DNA from 3 places in the Streptomyces sp. NPDC094147 genome. Region 3 is predicted to be linked to each of the others. Evidence: riboswitches for the same ligand, from Rfam matches in the RefSeq annotation. Region 3 holds a riboswitch; each other region holds the start of a gene.

Region 1 (3,188 bases), on a different contig from region 3:
CGGCCGCCCAGTACATGTCGTTCTGGACCCACAACAGCGTGCCGCAATGGGCCTACGCGCTGGTCTTCACGCTCATCCTGTACGCCGTGAACCTGATCTCCGTGAAGCTCTTCGGCGAGCTGGAGTTCTGGTTCTCCATGGTCAAGGTGACCGCCATCGTCGGCATGATCCTGATCTGCGCCGGCATCCTCACCGTCGGCTTCTCGAACGCCGCGGACACCGCGTCGGTGTCCAACCTGTGGAACGACGGCGGCTTCTTCCCGCACGGCATCGGCTCCACGCTGATGACGCTCCAGATCGTGATGTTCGCCTTCCTCGCGGTCGAGCTGGTCGGCGTCACCGCCGGCGAGTCCAAGGACCCCGAGAAGACCCTGCCCAAGGCCATCAACACCGTGCCGTGGCGCATCGCCGTCTTCTACATCGGCGCGCTGATCATGATCCTCTCGGTCATCCCGTGGCACGAGTTCCAGCCGGGCGTGAGCCCCTTCGTCCTCGCCTTCGAGAAGATGGGCCTGGGCGTCGGCGCCGCGATCGTCAACTTCGTCGTCCTGACCGCCGCGCTCTCCTCCTGCAACTCGGGCATGTACTCCACCGGCCGCATGCTGCGCGACCTCGCGCTCAACGGCCAGGGCCCGAAGGTCTTCACCAAGCTGACCAAGAGCGGCACCCCGCTGGTCGGCACCACGGTCTCCGCCGCGCTGATGCTGGTCGGCGTCTGGATCAACTACGTCGCCCCCGGCAAGGCCTTCGACTACGTCGTCTCCTTCGCCACCATCTCCGGCATGTGGGCCTGGATCATGATCCTGGTCTGCCAGATCCGCTACCGCGCCCGGTCCGACCGCGGCGAACTGCCGAAGTCGACCTTCCGCGCCCCGGGCGCCCCGTGGAGCAGCTGGTTCGCGCTGCTCTTCATCGGCATGGTCATCGTGATGATGGGCATCGACAAGGACTCCCGCGTCTCGCTGTACTGCGCGCCGCTGTGGGGCCTGATCCTCGGCGTCTCCTACCTGGTCCTGCGGGCCAAGAACCCGGAGAACAAGGCGTTCGCCAAGCGCAGCTGAGGCTCTGACCTGCCAGTTCTCACCATGCGGGCCGTTCCGTACCATCACTCGGTACGGAACGGCCTGTCTGCTTATCCTTGCCGACATGCTGACCATCACCCAGGCCCTGTACGACCAGCTCGTCGCGCACGCCCGCGCCGACCACCCCGACGAGGCGTGCGGTGTGGTCGCCGGCCCGGCGGGCACCGGCCGCGCCGAGCGCTTCGTCCCGATGCTGAACGCGGCCCGCTCGCCCACCTTCTACGAGTTCGACTCCCAGGACCTCCTCAAGCTGTACCGCGAGATGGACGACCGCGACGAGGAGCCGGTGATCGTCTACCACTCCCACACGGCGACCGAGGCCTACCCCTCGCGCACCGACGTGACGTACGCGAACGAGCCCGGCGCCCACTACGTCCTGGTCTCGACGGCGGACACGGACGGGGCGGGGGAGTTCCAGTTCCGCTCGTACCGCATCGTGGACGGCGTGATCACGGAGGAAGACGTCAAGATCGTCGAGGCATACTGACCGTACGCAATTGACCGATTTGGGCGGCAGGAGCCAGGAAGCCGGTGTGAATCCGGCCCGGTCCCGCCACTGTGACCGGCGCTTGGCGGCGCCGGAAGTCAGGAACTGACCTGCCGCCTTCTCCCACCGACAGGGGACGTGGAAATCCCCTTGGAGGAGCTCAGCCATGCTCTGGCGCCGCGCGGCACTCGCCGCCGCCCTGCTGTTCCCGCTTGCCGCGTGCACGACCCCGCCGCGCCCCGACGCCGCGGGCGGCCCGGCCCCCGGCTTCCCGTACACGGTCACCAACTGCGGGGTGACGACCACGTTCACCGCGCCCCCGAAGCGGGCCGTGACGATGAACCAGCACGCCACGGAGGTGATGCTGGAGCTGGGCCTCGCCAAGTCCCTTGCCGGGACCGCCTACTTGGACGACAAGGTGCTGCCGAAGTACGAGCGGGACTACCGGTCGGTCCCGGTCCTCGCGGCCGAGTACCCCTCGTACGAGAAGCTCCTGTCCGCCAACCCGGACTACGTGTACGGCGGTTACGCCTCTGCGTTCTCGCCGAACGAGGGCCGCACGCGCGAGGCGCTGGCCAAGAGCGGCATCAAGACCCGCCTGAACGTGGAGAACTGCCCCAAGGGGGCCGCGACCACGATGGACGACGTGTACGAGGAGGTCCGCGAGGTCGGCCGGACCTTCGGGGTCGCGGACCGGGCCGAGTCGTGGGTGCGGTCGGCCGAGGCCGCCAACGCGCGCACCCGGACGGCGCTCGCGGGCGCGGCGCCGCTGTCCGTCTTCGTCTACGACAGCGGCGACAAGACGGCGTTCACGGCGGGCGGGAAGGGCATCGGCAACGACATCGTGACGCGGGCGGGCGGCCGCAACGTCTTCGCCGCCGATCTGAAGGACAAGTCCTTCGGGGACGCGAGCTGGGAAAACGTGGTGGCCCGCGCCCCCGAGGTCATCCTGATCCTGGACTACGGCGGCACGACGGCGGAGGCGAAGAAGCAACGCCTGCTCGCCGACCCGGCCCTGGCCTCGGTCCCGGTCGTCAAGAACAACCGCTTCGCGGTCCTCCCGCTCTCCGACATGGTGACGGGCGTCCGCGCCCCCCAAGCGGTGTCGAAACTCGCGGAACAGCTGCGCGGGGGGACGAAGCGATGAGAGCGGCAAGGGAGGCTGCCGCCGCGCGTTCGGCGGTGGTGCCGGGTTCGGCGGGGTGCGTGGCGGTGGGTTCGCGTTCGGTGGGGTGTGTCGCGGTGGGTTCGCGTTCGACGGTGGTGGTGCCGGGTTCGGTGGCGTGTGTCGTGGTCGGCTCGCGTCCGGCGGCGGTGTCGGGTTCGGCGGGGTGCGTCGTGGTCGGCTCGCGCTTGGCGGTGGTGCCGGGTCCGGCGGGGTGTGCAGTGGTCGCCCTGCGCCCGGCGGTGCTGGCGGGTTCGGCGGGGCGCGCCGTGGTGGGTTCGCGTTCGCCGGGGCGCGTCGTGGTCGGGCCGCGCCCGGCCGTGCTGCCCGGTTCGGCTGGGCGTCGCGTGGTCGGTCCGCAGTCGCCGACGGCGGGCGAGGGCCGGCGGGAGGAACCGCACCTGCCCTCCCGTCCGCACGGGTGGTGCGGGTGGGAGACGAGGGACCGGCCGGA
Region 2 (3,188 bases), on a different contig from region 3:
TCCCGTAGGTGTGCCGGCCGGTGAGGCCGCGCAGCATCTCGATGCCGGGCTCAAGCAGCGACACATCGCCCCGGAACTTGTTGACGACGTACCCGGCGATCAGCGCCTGGTCCTCGGGGCTCAGCAGCGCCGTCGTCCCGAAGAACGAGGCGAACACCCCGCCCCGGTCGATGTCGCCGACCACGACCACGGGCAGCCGCGCGGCCCGCGCGATGCCCATGTTGACGATGTCGGTGCGCCGCAGATTGATCTCGGCCGGACTGCCCGCCCCCTCGCAGATCACGGCGTCATATGTGCCCCGCAGCTCCTCCAGGCACTCCAGGACGGTGCCGAGCAACGCCTGCTGGCGGCCCCCGTGGTAGCCGCGGGCGCTCAACTCGCCCACCGGCTTGCCCATGAGGACGACCTGGCTCGACCGGTCGCTCCCCGGCTTGAGCAGCACCGGGTTCATGAGCGCGGTCGGCTCCACGCGCGCCGCCTGCGCCTGCATGGCCTGCGCCCGCCCGATCTCCGCGCCCCCGCGCGTGACGAACGAGTTCAGCGACATGTTCTGCCCCTTGAAGGGCGCGACCTTGACGCCCTGGCGCACCAGCCAGCGGCAGATCCCGGCCGTGACGACGCTCTTGCCCGCGTCGGAGGTCGTGCCCGCGATCAGCAGCCCGCCACCCATGTACGTCCCTTCCTCACAGCGGCCCTCGTGGCGACGGCGGTGGCCAGCGTCAGCCAGCCCACCCGGCGCGAGAGCCGTACCGCCCGCTCGATGTCCGCGACTTCGACGGCCCGCCCGGATGCGTTCAGGACCGGCCGGTGCTCGACGCGCCCTCCGTAGGAGAGCGTGCCGCCCAGACGTACGCCGAGGGCCCCCGCGAACGAGGCCTCGACCGGGCCCGCGTTGGGGCTCGGGTGCCGGCCGGCATCGGCGCGCCAGGCCCGCACCGCACCCTTCTTGTCCGGGCCCGCGAGCGCCGCGAGGACGGCGGTGAGCCGGGCCCCCGGCCAGCCCGCCACATCGTCCAGGCGCGCCGAAGCCCAGCCGTATCTGCGGTACTTGGCCGATTTGTGCCCGACCATCGCGTCCAGCGTGTTGACCGCCCGGAAGCCCACGAGCCCCGGCACTCCGGCCAGCGCGCCCCACACCAGGGCGCCGACGACCGCGTCCGAGGTGTTCTCGGCCACCGACTCGACGACGGCACGGGCGATCTGGTCGGCGTCCAGGTACTGCGGGTCGCGCCCGCACAGGTGCGGCAGCCGCTCCCGGGCCACCTCCACATCGCCCGCGGCCAGCGCGCCGCCGATGGCCCGCGCCTCGCGGCCCAGCGAAGTGCCGCCCACCACCGTCCAGGTGGCGGCGGCGGTCAGCGCGGCGGCCGCGGCGGGACGGCCTCGTACGGCGCGGGAAAGCAGGGCCGCGGCGCCCGCGGCGCCGCCCGCGCACACGACGGTGTGCAGCGCGCCCCACCCGCGGTGGTCGCGCCACAGCACGCGCTCGACGGCGCCGGCCGCCCGCCCGAACGCGGCGACCGGATGCCCTCGGCGCGGATCGCCGAGCAGGAGGTCGCCGAGGAGTCCGGCCGTGGCGCCGTACGCGAAGCTGCGATCGGCCCGCACGGGCTCAGCCCGCCAGGCCGTCGCGTGGAACTGCGGTATGTCTCAACAGGCAGGCGCGCATGGCGGTATGTCCTCACTCAGGGTGTCCGCGCCCTGGTTCGACGTGACCGGCGGTGAGAGTTCCTGGCTCGCGGGGATCGCTCCCCGGTGACAGTGGCGGGACCGCGCCGGATTCGCACCGGCTTCCTCTTCTGCCGCCGTAGCTGGCCGGTGCAGTCCACCACGCTGCGAGAACACCCGTCAACTTGCTGTTGACCTGCGGCGCGAGAGTGTGCCGAGACACACAGCGAACCGCCCCCCGGCGGGGCCGGAGGGCGGTTCACGAGTGCGGTGCGGGTCAGCCGACGATCAAGTAGATCCCGTAGCCGACGGCCGCCGCGCAGAGCGCGAAGCAGGCGTACGCGCCGGTGCGGGCCAGGGCCGCGTTGCCGGAGCCGGAGGCCGCGGCCTCCTGCTTGGTGAGGCCGACGATGCCGAGGGTGAACAGGCCCACCAGGCCGACGGTCACCACGAGGCTGACGCCGAAGACGGAGCCGAGGGCCGCCCAGTCGATGTGCATGGGGATTCCTTACCTGTACCTGGTCAGACCGTCGCCGGGCGGGGCGGGTCGGCGGGGGTCACCGGGGCCGGGGCCTGGATCGTGGCCTTGAGGTCGGTGGCCGCGGCGGCGACGCCGGTCGGCGGCGGGGTGACCGCGGCGATCGCGGTGGTGATGACACCGGCGGGCTCGGCCGCTTCGGCGGGCGCGTCGGCGGTGACGTTGGTGTGGTCGACGGGCTGGCGGCGCGAGAGCGACCAGATGACGCCCGAACCGGCGATCAGGAGCACCGCGACGGCGGCGATGCCCCAGGCGCCCTGCCGGGTGAGGAACTCCGCTCCCGCGCCGACCAGTCCGGCCGCCGGCAGCGTCAGACACCAGGCGACGACCATGCGGGTGGCGGTGGACCAGCGGACCACACCGCCCTTGCGGCCGAGGCCCGCGCCCATGACCGAGCCGGTGCAGACCTGGGTGGTGGAGAGCGAGAAGCCGAGGTGCGAGGAGGTCAGGATGACCGCGGCGGCGCCGGTCTGGGCGGCGAAGCCCTGCGGCGGCCTGAGCTCGGTCAGCCCCTTGCCCATGGTGCGGATGATGCGCCAGCCGCCGAGGTAGGTGCCCAGCGCGATGGCGAGGCCGGCCGAGACGATGACCCACATCGGGGGGTTCGCACCCGGGTGCAGCACACCACTGGCGACCAGGGCGAGGGTGATGATGCCCATCGTCTTCTGGGCGTCGTTGGTGCCGTGGGCGAGCGAGACGAGGCCGGCGGAGGCGATCTGGCCCGCACGGTAGCCCTTGGCGGTGGCCTTCTCGTCGGTGTTCCGGTTGATCCGGTACGTGAGCCGGGTGGCCAGCATCGAGGCGATGCCCGCGACGATCGGGGCGGCGACGGCGGGGAGCAGCACCTTGGTGACGACCGTCGAGCCGTTGACCGAGGACCAGCCGGCCGACATGACCGCGGCGCCGATGAGGCCGCCGAACAGCGCGTGCGAGGAGCTGGAGGGCAGTCCGAGCAGCCAGGTCACCAGGTTCCAGAGGATGG
Region 3 (3,188 bases):
CTGGCCTCGCGCAGCGCCTCGCGGGACTGGGCGTCCCACACACCGAGTTTCTTGAGGTCCGCCACCAAGTAGCCGTTCACCTGGAGGAATTCACCGCTCAGCGTCTCGCGCTTGAAGAGGTTGGAGACCTGCGGCTCGATGCACTCGTACACCCCGGCGATCGAGGCGATGGTGGCGGTCGGCGCGATCGCCAGGAGCAGCGAGTTGCGCATGCCGACCGCGGCGATGCGCTCGCGCAGGGCCGCCCAGCGCTCCGGCCAGTTCAGCTCGACGTCGTAGTGGTCGGGGTGCAGCACCCCGCGCGCGGTGCGGGTCCTGTCCCAGGCGGGCAGCGGGCCCGACCGCTCGGCGAGGTCGCAGGAGGCCTCGTACGCGGTCAGCATGATCCGCTCGGAGAGCTTGGTGGAGAGGGCCTTCGCCTCGGGGGAGTCGAAGGGGAGGCGCAGCTTGAAGAAGACGTCCTGGAGGCCCATCGCGCCCAGCCCCACCGGGCGCCACTTGGCGTTGGAGCGGCCCGCCTGCTCGGTCGGGTAGAAGTTGATGTCCACGACCCGGTCGAGGAAGGTCACGGCGGTGCGGACGGTCGAGTCGAGGCGCTCCCAGTCGATGGAGCCGTCGACCACGAACGCGCCCAGGTTGACCGAGCCGAGGTTGCAGACGGCCGTCTCGCCGTCGTCGGTCACCTCAAGGATCTCGGTGCACAGGTTGGAGGAGTGGACCGTGTGGCCCGGCTCCGCCGTCTGGTTGGCGGTGCGGTTGGAGGCGTCCTTGAACGTCATCCAGCCGTTGCCGGTCTGCGCGAGGGTGCGCATCATGCGGCCGTACAGGTCCCGTGCGGGCATCGTCTTCTGGGCGAGCCCGGCCGCCTCGGCCTTGCGGTAGGCGGCGTCGAACTCCTCGCCCCACAGGTCCACGAGCTCGGGCACGTCGGCGGGCGAGAACAGCGACCACTGGCCGTCCGCGTCGACGCGGCGCATGAACTCGTCGGGGATCCAGTGCGCGAGGTTCAGGTTGTGCGTACGCCGCTGGTCCTCGCCGGTGTTGTCGCGCAGCTCCAGGAACTCCTCGATGTCGGAGTGCCAGGTCTCCAGGTACACCGCCGCCGCGCCCTTGCGCCGGCCGCCCTGGTTGACGGCGGCGACCGAGGCGTCCAGCGTCTTGAGGAACGGCACGATGCCGTTGGAGTGCCCGTTGGTGCCCCGGATCAGCGAACCGCGGCTGCGGATGCGGGAGTACGAGAGCCCGATGCCGCCGGCGTGCTTGGAGAGGCGGGCGACCTGGTGGTAGCGGTCGTAGATGGAGTCCAGCTCGTCCAGCGGGGAGTCGAGGAGGTAGCAGGACGACATCTGGGGGTGGCGGGTGCCGGAGTTGAAGAGCGTGGGGGAGGACGGGAGGTAGTCCAGGCGGCTCATCAGGCCGTACAGGGACGCCACTTCGTCCAGGGCGCGCACCGAATCGTCCTCGGCGAGGCCGGACGCCACGCGCAGCATGAAGTGCTGGGGGGTCTCGATGACCTGGCGGGTGATCGGGTGGCGGAGCAGGTAGCGGGAGTAGAGGGTGCGCAGGCCGAAGTAGCCGAAGCGGTCGTCGGCGCCGTCGGCGAGCGAGGCCTCGACCAGGGCGTCGAGGCGGGCGGCGTGGGTGCGTACGAAGTCGGCGGTGCGGTCGGCGATCAGGCCCTCGCGGTGGCCGACCCCGACCGAGGCGGAGTACGACAACGCGCCCTGCCCGGCGGCTTCTTCGGCGATGGTGATCGTCAGGAGGCGGGCGGCGAGGCGGGAGTAGGCCGGGTCCTCGGAGATGAGCCCCGCGGCCGCCTCGGTGGCCAGGCCCCGCAGTTCCGCCTCGTCCGAGCGGGCGTTGCGGCCCCGGAGCGCGGCGGCGGCGACCCGGCCGGGGTCGGTGTCCGCGAGGTCGGCGGTGAGGTCGGTCAGGGTCCGCAGCAGCGCGGTCCCGGGCGCATCCGCCAGTTCTTCGGTGATCGCTGAAGCGGGATCCGCTGGGGCGATGGTCACGTGGGGGCACTCCCTCGCTCGGCACGGGGCCCTTCGGGGGAGGCGGAGGCGCGCGTCAGGGCAGGCCCGTGCGCGTCGTCCACCGGCCCAACCGCGAGGCCCGGACGTCTCGGCACCCGGTTCGGTCGAGCCGGATGCGCCGTCGGCAGGTCCTCGGACTCACAGGGTGCGACAAACCGCACCAAGTACACCGTTGCGGGACAGTTCCGGATTTCCACCGGATTCCCCTGCGGCGACAGCGAGGACGAGCATACATGTGGGGGGAGCCGGATGAGTAAGGCCCTACATGTTGTGTCGCCGTGCCCATTGAGACCGAGCCGTTCAAGGACTGGGTGCGCTGACCAACGCACATGGAAGGGCCGCCGCACCCTCCCGGATGCGGCGGCCCTTCGGCGTGCAGGTATGACCAGAACTCAGTGGGCCGCGCCCGCCGTCGCGGGCGGCAGGTCCGGGCTCACTCCCGGGTCGCCCGCGTCCGCCGTGTAGTCCGACGGTGAGGTCTCGTCCACGCCGTCCGGGGCCTTCAGCGCGCGCAGGACGAAGGTCAGGACCACGGTGACCACGACGTTCAGGACGAAGGCCGTGAGGCCGATGTAGCCGATCTCGCCGATGCCCGGGATCTCCTTCGAGGAGCCGCCGAAGTGCTTCTGGGTGGGCGAGGCGACGCCGTACGCCGCGAGCGTGCCGTACGCCATGCCGACCGCCCAGCCCGCGAGCAGCGCCCAGCGGTGGAACCAGCGGGTGAACAGGCCGCCGACCAGGGCCGGGAAGGTCTGCAGGATCCAGATGCCGCCGAGCAGCTGGAAGTTGATGGCCACGGTCTTGTCCATGGTCAGGACGAAGACCAGCGCGCCGACCTTCACCAGGAGCGAGACCAGCTTGGAGACCCGGGTCTCCTGCGCGGCCGTCGCGTCCGGCCTGATGAAGTCCTTGTAGATGTTGCGGGTGAACAGGTTCGCCGCCGCGATGGACATGATCGCCGCCGGGACCAGCGCGCCGATGCCGATCGCCGCGAAGGCCACGCCCGCGAACCAGTCCGGGAACATGTCCGCGAACAGCTGCGGGATCGCCAGCTGGCCGTTCTTGACGTTGACGCCCGCCGCGATCGCCATGAAGCCGAGCAGCGCCAGCAGGCCCAGCATCAGCGAGTACAGCGGCAGGATCGTGGTGTTG

The links. A riboswitch is a leader RNA that binds a small molecule or an ion and turns the genes downstream of it on or off. The one in region 3 is predicted to bind cobalamin.
Region 1: linked by a shared signal. The riboswitch ahead of ACIQ8J_RS26310 (ABC transporter substrate-binding protein) and the one ahead of ACIQ8J_RS06780 (ribonucleoside-diphosphate reductase subunit alpha) in region 3 are both predicted to bind cobalamin.
Region 2: linked by a shared signal. The riboswitch ahead of ACIQ8J_RS00355 (cobalamin biosynthesis protein) and the one ahead of ACIQ8J_RS06780 (ribonucleoside-diphosphate reductase subunit alpha) in region 3 are both predicted to bind cobalamin.

Annotation. Positions count from the first base shown of each region.
Region 1 covers NZ_JBIWHT010000021.1:105,483-108,670, forward strand. The annotation lists gene ACIQ8J_RS26300 (amino acid permease) at 1-1,061, shown strand, start outside; gene ACIQ8J_RS26305 (Mov34/MPN/PAD-1 family protein) at 1,147-1,569, shown strand; cobalamin riboswitch at 1,561-1,698, shown strand; gene ACIQ8J_RS26310 (ABC transporter substrate-binding protein) at 1,736-2,716, shown strand; gene ACIQ8J_RS26315 (hypothetical protein) at 2,713-3,188, shown strand, end outside.
Region 2 covers NZ_JBIWHT010000001.1:66,273-69,460, reverse strand. The annotation lists gene ACIQ8J_RS00360 (cobyric acid synthase) at 1-670, opposite strand, end outside; gene ACIQ8J_RS00355 (cobalamin biosynthesis protein) at 652-1,608, opposite strand; cobalamin riboswitch at 1,705-1,846, opposite strand; gene ACIQ8J_RS00350 (hypothetical protein) at 1,946-2,167, opposite strand; gene ACIQ8J_RS00345 (anion permease) at 2,191-3,188, opposite strand, start outside.
Region 3 covers NZ_JBIWHT010000002.1:299,315-302,502, forward strand. The annotation lists gene ACIQ8J_RS06780 (ribonucleoside-diphosphate reductase subunit alpha) at 1-2,015, opposite strand, end outside; cobalamin riboswitch at 2,142-2,284, opposite strand; gene mctP (monocarboxylate uptake permease MctP) at 2,429-3,188, opposite strand, start outside.